DNA from 3 places in the Pseudomonas sp. CC11G genome. Region 1 is predicted to be linked to each of the others. Evidence: predicted binding sites of a transcription regulator. Region 1 holds the regulator's gene; each other region holds the start of a gene.
The links. Region 1 encodes sigma-54, which starts transcription at its own class of promoters, with help from an activator protein. Its sites were predicted from a motif close to ANTGGCATNNANNTTGCTNT; they were not measured.
Positions count from the first base shown of each region.

Region 2: AC0V2S_RS23240 (flagellar hook-length control protein FliK) is a predicted target of sigma-54. The motif match lies at 1,416-1,435, and genes of this name have one in related genera.
Region 3: flgB (flagellar basal body rod protein FlgB) is a predicted target of sigma-54. The motif match lies at 1,218-1,237, and genes of this name have one in related genera.

Region 1 covers NZ_JBWBZC010000011.1:111,178-114,451, forward strand. The annotation lists gene ptsN (PTS IIA-like nitrogen regulatory protein PtsN) at 1-301, opposite strand, end outside; gene hpf (ribosome hibernation-promoting factor, HPF/YfiA family) at 316-624, opposite strand; gene AC0V2S_RS15085 (RNA polymerase factor sigma-54) at 751-2,262, opposite strand; gene lptB (LPS export ABC transporter ATP-binding protein) at 2,436-3,161, opposite strand; gene lptA (lipopolysaccharide transport periplasmic protein LptA) at 3,161-3,274, opposite strand, start outside.
Region 2 covers NZ_JBWBZC010000025.1:70,472-73,745, reverse strand. The annotation lists gene AC0V2S_RS23250 (SpoIIE family protein phosphatase) at 1-910, shown strand, start outside; gene AC0V2S_RS23245 (Hpt domain-containing protein) at 941-1,300, shown strand; gene AC0V2S_RS23240 (flagellar hook-length control protein FliK) at 1,474-2,787, shown strand; gene fliL (flagellar basal body-associated protein FliL) at 3,071-3,274, shown strand, end outside.
Region 3 covers NZ_JBWBZC010000013.1:125,019-128,292, forward strand. The annotation lists gene AC0V2S_RS16950 (trypsin-like serine protease) at 1-869, opposite strand, end outside; gene flgB (flagellar basal body rod protein FlgB) at 1,284-1,688, shown strand; gene flgC (flagellar basal body rod protein FlgC) at 1,701-2,153, shown strand; gene AC0V2S_RS16965 (flagellar hook assembly protein FlgD) at 2,174-2,851, shown strand; gene flgE (flagellar hook protein FlgE) at 2,886-3,274, shown strand, end outside.

The sequences.
Region 1 (3,274 bases):
GCAGGTCTACCGGCGCGCCGTCGATGGCGTCGAAATCAACCGCCGACTCCAGGCGCAACAAGGCGCTGATCGGCGCCGTGCAGCCGGGCAAGCGGCAGTGGGGAATGGCGATGCCATTGCCAAAGCCGGTGGAGCCCAGTTTTTCCCGGGCCACCAGGCTTTCGAAAATGTCTTGGCCGTCCAGGTCGGGCAATTCACGCGCGACCAGGTTGGCGATTTGTTCGAGTACACGCTTTTTGCTGCCGCCCGGCACGCCCACAAGGGAGCGGCCGGGGGTCAGGATATTTTCAAGTCGAATCATGGGTTGGGTTGGTGTCAGCGGACTGTGGCGCCTTGCAGGCGACCCAGCTGCTTTTCCTTATGTTTGATAAGTTGGCGATCGAGTTTGTCGGTGAGTAGATCGATGGCAGCGTACATGTCGTCATGTTCGGCGTTGGCGACCACTTCGCCTCCGGCGATGTGCAAAGTCGCTTCGATTTTCTGCTTGAGCTTCTCGACCTCCATGGTCACTTGCACGTTGGTGATCTTGTCGAAGTGGCGTTCCAATCGACTGAGTTTCTCGTCGATGTAGTCGCGTAGGGCGTCGGTCACATCCAGCTGATGTCCACTGATGTTGACTTGCATACCGCTTTCTCCTTATTGCCGTGTGTAAGAGACAAGCTATCGGGCTTGTCGCCGGAACACTTTGGCCTTGGATCAGTGTAGTCGTCTTGCCAGAGCAGGGTTCGCCGGGCGAACCCTGAATAACGTTTACATCAGTCGCTTACGTTCACTGGAGGGCGCTATCCCGAGGGATTCGCGGTACTTGGCGACTGTGCGACGGGCTACCTGAATGCCCTGTGCCTCCAGTAAACCAGCGATCTTGCTGTCACTCAACGGCTTTTTCGCATTTTCCGCGGCAACCAGTTTTTTGATGATTGCGCGGATCGCCGTGGACGAGCATTCGCCGCCTTCGGAGGTGCTGACGTGGCTGGAAAAGAAGTACTTCAGCTCGTAAATGCCACGCGGGGTGTGCATGAACTTCTGCGTGGTAACGCGTGAGATGGTCGATTCGTGCATGCCCACCGCTTCGGCGATGTCGTGCAGCACCAAGGGTTTCATCGCTTCGTCGCCGTAGTCGAGGAACCCACGTTGGTGCTCGACGATCTGGCTGGCCACTTTCATCAGCGTTTCGTTGCGGCTTTGCAGGCTTTTGATAAACCAGCGCGCCTCTTGCAGCTGATTGCGCATGAAGGTGTTGTCGGCGCTGGAGTCGGCACGACGCACGAAACCGGCGTATTGCGGGTTGACCCGCAGACGCGGCATCGCTTCCTGGTTCAGCTCCACCAGCCAGCGATCGTTGTGCTTGCGCACGATAACGTCAGGCACCACGTATTCCGGTTCGCTCGCTTCGATCTGCGAGCCCGGGCGCGGGTTGAGGCTTTGAATCAGCTCGATGACCTGGCGCAGCTCGTCTTCCTTGAGCTTCATGCGGCGCATCAGTTGGCTGTAATCGCGGCCGCCGAGCAGGTCGAGGTAGTCGCCAGCCAAACGCTGGGCCTCGGCCAGCCATTGGGTTTTGGCGGGCAGCTGACGCAGTTGCAGCAGCAGGCATTCGCGCAGGTCGCGCGCGCCAATGCCGGAGGGTTCGAATTGCTGGATGCGGTGCAGCACGGCTTCGACTTCGTCGAGCTCGATGTCGAGCTCCGGGTCGAACGCGTCCAGCACTTCTTCGAGGGTTTCTTCCAGGTAGCCCTGGTCGTTGATGCAGTCGATCAGGGTGACGGCAATCAGCCGGTCCTTGTCGGACATCGGCGCCAGGTTGAGCTGCCAGAGCATATGGCTTTGCAGGCTTTCACCGGCCGAGGTGCGGGTGGTGAAGTCCCACTCATCATCGTCGTTGGAGGGCAGGCTGCTCGCGCTAGTCTGGTAGATGTCTTCCCAGGCGGTGTCGACGGGAAGCTCATTGGGAATGCGTTCGTTCCATTCGCCTTCTTCCAGGTTGTCGACGGTAGGCGCCGAGGTTTCCTGGTAGCTGGTGTCCTGGTAGGACTCTTCGCTGTTCGGCGCGGCGGGCGCGCTTTCGGCGCCATCGGCCAGCGGATCGCTATTGTCGAAGTCCTCGCCTTCTTCCTGGCGTTCGAGCATGGGATTGGACTCCAGCGCCTCCTGAATCTCTTGTTGCAGATCCAGGGTCGACAGTTGGAGTAAGCGGATGGCTTGTTGCAGCTGCGGTGTCATCGTCAGCTGCTGGCCCATTTTTAGGACGAGCGATGGTTTCATGGAGGGGGCTTAAGACCTTATTCGCCGGCGCATACGCGCTTTCCACAACGAGGGCGCATGAGCGCCACCAGGAAGCAAATTATATGCCTATGTTTGAGGGGTTTGCCTAGTCCTCAATCGAAGTCTGTAGTGCGTGTCCGAAATTCACTACAGACGGGTACTGCGGGCGCCTGTTACAGGCGGAACTCATGACCCAGATACACCTCTTTCACCAGCTGGTTGGCCAGGATGGTTGCAGAGTCGCCCTCGGCAATCAGCTGGCCGTCATTGACGATATAGGCCGTTTCGCAGATATCCAGGGTTTCACGCACGTTGTGATCGGTGATCAGCACGCCAATGCCTTTGGCCTTGAGGTGATGAATGATCTGTTTGATATCGCCAACAGAAATCGGGTCGACACCGGCGAACGGTTCGTCCAGCAGAATGAATTTTGGCGCAGTGGCCAGCGCGCGGGCGATTTCCACCCGGCGACGTTCACCACCGGACAGGCTCATGCCGAGGTTGTCGCGGATATGGCTGATATGGAATTCCTGCAGCAGGCTTTCCAGTTCCTTGCGGCGGCCGGCACTGTCGAGCTCTTTACGCGTTTCGAGAATGGCCATGATGTTGTCGGCCACCGAGAGCTTGCGAAAGATCGACGCTTCTTGCGGCAGATAACCGATACCGGCGCGTGCACGACCGTGCATGGGCAGGTGGGTGACGTCCTGTTGGTCGATCAGCACGCGGCCCTGATCGGCGTTTACCAAACCGACGATCATGTAGAAGCAGGTGGTTTTGCCGGCGCCGTTCGGGCCGAGCAGGCCAACGATCTGACCACTTTCAATCGACAGGCTGACATCACGAACCACCTGGCGGCCCTTGTAAGCTTTGGCCAGGTGTTGGGCTTTAAGAGTCGCCATTACTGCGCCTGTTTGTCGGCCGGCTGGGCGCCAGCGGGTTTGGTCTTGGGCTGAATAACCATGTCGATACGCGGGCGCGGGCTGGTGACGTTGGTGCCATTGGCACGGCCGGC
Region 2 (3,274 bases), on a different contig from region 1:
CATCGTAGAGGTCTGGAACGGCGGCCTGCCCGATGGCTACCTGCACCGCATTGCCACCGGCGAGCGCTTGCCACTGGTGTCGCGGCATTTGCCGCTGGGCGTGTTGGAGCCGGCGGACTTTCGCGATGCCTGCGAGATCTACCCGATGGAGCTGGGCGATCGGGTGTTTCTGCTTTCTGATGGCGTGCTGGAAACCAGCAACCCCGCCGAGCAACTTTTTGGCGAATCGCGCCTGTTGAATGTGTTTGCCGCCAACCGCCAGCCCGACCTGCTGTTCGATGAAATCCAGCAGGCGCTGGGGGCATTTCGCGGCAAGGCGCAAGACGACGTGAGCATGGTCGAGTTGTGCCTGGTGGAGGCCGACTCCTTGCCGCGTCCGCCTCTGGCCTTTGCCGATAGCGGGCAGAGCAGCCCACAGGATTGGTCCGCCAGCTTCGAGTTCCGCGCGCAAACCCTCAAACGCCTCAACCCGCTGCCGTTTCTGTTGCAGCTGCTGTTGGAAGTGCAGGGCCTGCGCCTGCAGGGCGGGCCGCTGTATAGCGTGCTGGCCGAGCTGTATTCCAATGCCCTGGAGCACGGCGTGCTGGGGCTGGACTCGCAACTCAAATGCGATGCCGCAGGCTTTGCCCAGTACTACCGCGAGCGTAGTCAGCGCTTGGCCGAACTGGACCAGGGCTACGTACGGTTTCATTTGCAGCTGCTGCCCGAAACCCATGGCGGGCGTCTGGTGATCAAGGTTGAAGACAGCGGCCCCGGGTTCGATGTGCAACAAGTCCTGGAACGCCAGCGCACTGCACAGAGTCTATCGGGACGTGGTCTGGGTCTGATTCGCCGACTTACCGAGCGCTCTACCTGGGCTGAAGACGGGCGCGGGGTCAGCGTGGAGTTCTCGTGGAACGATCAGGCATAATCGCTGGCGTGTTGCTCAGGGAGAGAACCGGTGGCTGATATTCATCTCGACAGTGCCGTGTTGGCGGGCTTGCAAGACATCATGGAAGCCGAGTATCCGCTGCTGCTGGATACCTTTATCGCCGACTCCGAAGAGCGCCTGCGCCTATTGCACGCCGCCGTGGCCAATAGCGACGCGCAAGAACTGCGCCTGGCCGCGCACAGCTTCAAAGGCAGCTGCAGCAACATGGGCGCCCCGGCCCTGGCGCAGTTGTGCAAGCAACTGGAAGACGACTCGCGCAACGCCAATGTGCTGGATGAAGCGCCGGCGGTGCTCGAACAGATCGAGCGCGAATTTGCGATTGTGCGCATCTTGCTCAAGTCCGAACGCCAGCGTTTCTCCGCTCTCTGATTCTTTTGTGTAGCAGCGACCTTGGTCGCGAACCCTGCAAACCCCCGGTCGTGATCGCCTCTTCCAGGGTTCGCCAGCAAGCTGGCTCCTACGGGTATTTCAGCGCCGATACAAAGTTGGCCCAGCCTTTGCTATCTCTCCTGCACGACCCATCCGCACGGAGAGAGTGCTAAATGTCCGTTGCCTCAGATCCACTCCTGAATTCCGCCCCGGTGGTCAAGCCGCAAGCGGCGTCTGCAAAGCCTCAGCCAAAACAGGCCGAGCCCAGCAATGACGATGCCTCCAGCTTTGCCAACGTGTATGCCAAGGAACGTCAGGACAAGGCTGTCGACCGCAGTGATGCGGCGGCAAAAGCCAAGCAAGCCAAGGCCAAAGACAAGTCTGACGACAAGACCGACGACAAGGATTCGGCCGATGCCGCCCCGGCAACGGCAACCAAAGCCGACCCGGCGGTTGCCGATAGCGGCAATACCTTGCCGACCGACGAGGCGGCCGCCGCCGATCCGGTGATCGACCCGATGGTGCTGTTGGCGTTGGCCGGTCAGCAGCTGCAGCCGACCACGCAAGACACCGCGTTGCCGACCACGGGCGAGGGCGATGCTGCGCTGGAAATTCCGCTGTCGCTGACCGGTTTGGCGACCGCGCAAATTACCAAGACCGAAGATACCGGCCACGACCCGCAAGTCGATGCGATGAGCGAGTTGCCGGGCGTCGACCTGGTGCTTGATCTGGCCGCCAAGGCACAAGCCGCCGTGCAGAAAGCCGGCACCAACCCATCGGCCGCCCAGGCGGGCCAAACCGGTGGCCAGGACTTCGCTGCCGCCATGGCGCAACTGACCGCTAACCCGGAAAGTGGCGAGGCCAAGGTGACCGATGAGCTGGGGCTGTTCGAGAAGGGCAAGGATGGCATCGAAGCGCTGAAGGACAGCAGCACCGACCTGCACAGCGACGCTTTCGCCAACAAGATGAACGCGTTGAACCAGGCGGTGAATCAGCAGGTCACCCAGGCTCAGCGCACGCCGCTGGTGCCCGGCGCGCCGGTGTCGATGCAGCAGGGCGTATGGACCGATGAGGTGGTGGACAAGGTGATGTGGATGTCCAGCCAGAACCTAAAGTCGGCTGATATTGCCCTCGATCCGCCCGACCTCGGGCGCCTTGAAGTCCGTATCAACATGACGCAGGACGCGGCCACCCAGGTGACCTTCGCCAGCCCGCATATGGCCGTGCGTGATGCGGTGACGGAATCGATGCAGCGCCTGCGCGATATGTTCACCCAGCAAGGCATGACCATGGATGTCAACGTCTCCGACCAGTCGCTGAACCGCGGCTGGAACGGCCAGAACGGCAACGACAGCCAGCAGAGCCGCGGTGGCTCGGGCAATAACAGCTTTGCCGGCAGCGACGACGACATCAGCATCAGCACCAGCGAAATCCGCAGCAGCGGCTCTGTTGCCGGTGGTCGCGGCCTGGTCGACTATTACGCCTGACCTGTTTACCCGCCCGGGTGAACTAAACTGACAGCGCCCGCTTGCCGTTTTGGTAAGCGGGCGTTGTCGTTTCTGCGCCGCCAGGCTTGCGAAAAAAGGCGAGACGGAAAACCGGCGCATGGCAAAGTTGCTGGTATATTCGCCGACATTGTTGGCGGCATCCACTGGGGATTAATTGTCGTGCAAAACAGCTTGTTAGCCCTCGTGCCTGGCAAGCTGGCATAACACTTGCTCCTAACCCTTTGAACACGGATAGAATTCCGATCAGTGACGGATTATTGGCATGGCTAAGAAAGAAAAAGCGGCACCACCGGCCGATGGCGCTGCACCAGCGCCCGGTAAGGGAAAGCTGAAGCTGATCATTCTGATCGTGGTGGGCCTGCTGATTGCCATTGGTGGCTCCGTGGGCGCCACGTGGTTCTTCCTGCACAAGAGCGCGCCACCGGCAGCTGAAGCCGGTAAAGAAGGTGAGCATGCGGCGGGCGAA
Region 3 (3,274 bases), on a different contig from region 1:
TTGGCGATCAGGTTTTTTACCACCCATGGCCAGTAGCTGCTCAATCGCGGATGCGCAGCGGTGCCGGATATATTACCGATCAGGCCCAGTTTACCGTCCGGCAAGCGAGTGAAAATGCTGCCTCCGCTATCCCCTGAGTGAATGGGAGAGACATTTACGGGCGACTGATAGAGCGGATGGACAACCGTTATCAACGCCGCATCGACATCCTCATCGGTCAATTTCAGCCCTGTAGGGTCCGTATACATCAGTCCCGCCAGGGCTATGTTGAAAATATTGTCATATTCGGGGCTCTTTAATCCTAATAGCCGTTGGGCTTCGTACCCGTTTTGGCGGTAGTACATTATGGGTTTGTAGACCATTTTGAAGCCTTCCTGTTGAGGCATGGCTCGGTAGGCATCGGTGGTTCTGGCGGTGGTAAAGGGGTTGCCAGAATCGCTGTCTCTGCCATAGATGATTTGTGGCACGTTCTCGCGGCTTAAAGCTGCTTTTTCTTGCGCATAGCTAGGGATATTGGCGGTTTCTACAGTGGCTGAGCCGCCAAACTTGGTATCGGTGATAAGAATGCCTACATCTCCGAGCGGGCCGTATTGTTCCGGGTAGTTGATGGCTCGGCCGTAATAAACCTGGCCTGTTTTGCGGTGATAGAACCCGGAGGTGGTGCCGCTCATACAGTGTTCAGCTGTAACAACTACACGCGGCGTAATTAACGTTCCTGAACAGCTGTAGTTGCCCACAGCCCAGTCTGGCACCTGTGCGCCAGTCAATACGGTGCCTGTGTACAAGGCGTGTGCAGAGGAACTCATGGCCAGTGCGGTACCACACGCAATGGCCAGCGAGGTGAGTCGCAGGAGCTTTGGTTTTGTCATCTTGATATTTCCATGATCTAAGAACTGAAGACTGAGGCCGCAATTGCCTCGTTGGTAACGCGTCTTCAGTGTTCTCTCCTCTCACCAGGTTCGAAGCCGGACGCTTCGCGGCCCCGCGCGCGGCATGTCGAGAAACAGCGCGGAAGGTGTCGCTAAAGCGAAGGTATTTGGACGTTGCCTACGTGTGAGAACGGTTTGGCAGGGGCACCGTTGCCGCTTTTGCCACAAGCGGCAAACCCTTAACCGGCAACCCCGTCGCCATTGCCGGGCAGCGGAAAAGCCTTGCCGTTTCAGCTGATTATTCTTGCCGTAAATTTATCAAGTCGTTGATTTGTAAGGCTTAAATAAGTTGGCACAGGGTTTGCTAAATGTCTTGCACGCAAATCCAGTTCGCCAGTTGGCAAGGTTCGCACCATGAGCATCAGCTTTGATTCAGCACTCGGCATTCACGAAAAGGCATTGGGCTACCGCTCCCAGCGTGCCGAAGTGCTGGCCAACAACCTCGCCAACGCTGACACCCCTGGCTTCAAGGCCCGTGATCTGGACTTCGCCTCGGTGCTCGCCGCCCAGGCTGAAAAGAACAAGGGCGGCTTCTCGCTCGCTACCACCAACACCGGCCACATCGCCGCTGAAGGTCTGGACGCCGGTGACGCAGGCCTGAACTACCGCGTGCCGACCCAGCCTTCGGTGGACCAGAACACCGTCGATGAGCAGATCGAGCAATCCAATTACGCAGAAAACGCTGTGCAGTTCCAAGCCAGCTTCACCCTGCTGAACGCCAAATTCAAAGGCCTTGTTGCTGCGATTCGCGGCGAATAACGGAGACGAACCATGTCCCTTTCCAGTGTCTTCAATATCGCCGGTACCGGCATGAGTGCTCAGACCACCCGCCTGAACACCATCTCCAGCAACATCGCCAACGCCGAGACCGTCTCGTCCAGCGTCGACAAGACCTACCGCGCCCGCCACCCGGTGTTCGCCACCATGTTCACCGACCAGCAGACCCAGCAGAACGGCGCCGGAACCTCGCTGTTTGCCGACCAGGACAACTCCGGTCGGGGCGTGCAGGTGATGGGTGTGGTCGAAGACCAGAGCAGCCTGACGCCGCGCTACGAGCCCAACCACCCGGCCGCGGATAAAGACGGTTACGTCTACTACCCGAACGTCAACGTGGTGGAAGAGATGGCCGACATGATCTCCGCCAGCCGTGCGTTCCAGACCAACACCGAAATGATGAATACCGCCAAACAAATGATGACCAAGGTTCTGACCCTGGGTCAGTAATTCGAACGTAGGGGAAAGAAATGGCCGTCGATAGCGTAAGCACCCAGAGTTCGATACTGGACCAGTATGCCGTCAAGGATACGACTACCAAGGACAAGACCCTGGGCAAGGACCAGTTCCTGCAACTCTTGGTCGCGCAAATGAACAACCAGAACCCGCTGGACCCGCAAACCAACAGTGAATTCGTGGCGCAACTGGCCCAGTTCACCCAGGTGGAAAGCTTGGACAACCTCAACACCAGCGTGGAGAGCATTCTCTCCAGCACCCAGTCGTCGCAGGCGCTGCAAGCCTCGTCGCTGGTGGGTCGCAAGGTGATCCTCTCCACCGACACCGCCGTGGTCGACACCAGCGAAACCTTCAAAGGCAGCATCGCGCTCACCAGTGGCACCGACAACCTGTACGTCAACGTGCTCGACAGCAAGGGCAACCAGGTGTCGCGCGTCAACCTGGGCCAGCAATCAACCGGCCAGGTCACCTTTATGTGGGACGGCAAAGATTCCAGCGGCAATGTCATGGCGCCTGGCACCTACAGCTTCGACGCCATCGCATCGGTAGGCGGCAAAGACGTGGCCATGGGCACCAGCCTCCCAGCCAACGTCGACAGCGTCACCCTGGGGATCAACGGCGGCGAGATGCTGCTGAACCTCGCAGGGCTGGGCAGCATCGGCATTTCCAAAGTTCAAGTGATAGGTCAATAACCGCCGGCAACCCCGGCCGTTTCAGGAGCATCCCATGTCGTTCAATATCGGACTTAGCGGTATCAAGGCCGCCTCCAGTGACCTGAATATCACTGGTAACAACATCGCCAACGCCGGCACCGTGGGCTTTAAACAGTCCCGTGCCGAATTCCAGGACCTGTATTCCTCGTCCATGCTGGCCTCCAGCAGCAACGCCATCGGTAGCGGCGTGTTGCTGGGCAACGTTGCCCAGCTGTTCAACCAGGGCACCATCGACTACACCGAAAACGCCCTGGACATGGGTGTGAACGGCAACGGCTTTTTCGTGACCAGCAACAACGGTTCGATCAGCTACACCCGTGCCGGCTACTTCGGTACCGACAAGGCCGGCAATATCGTCGACAACAACGGCTACAACCTGCAGGGCTACTCGGTAGACGGCAA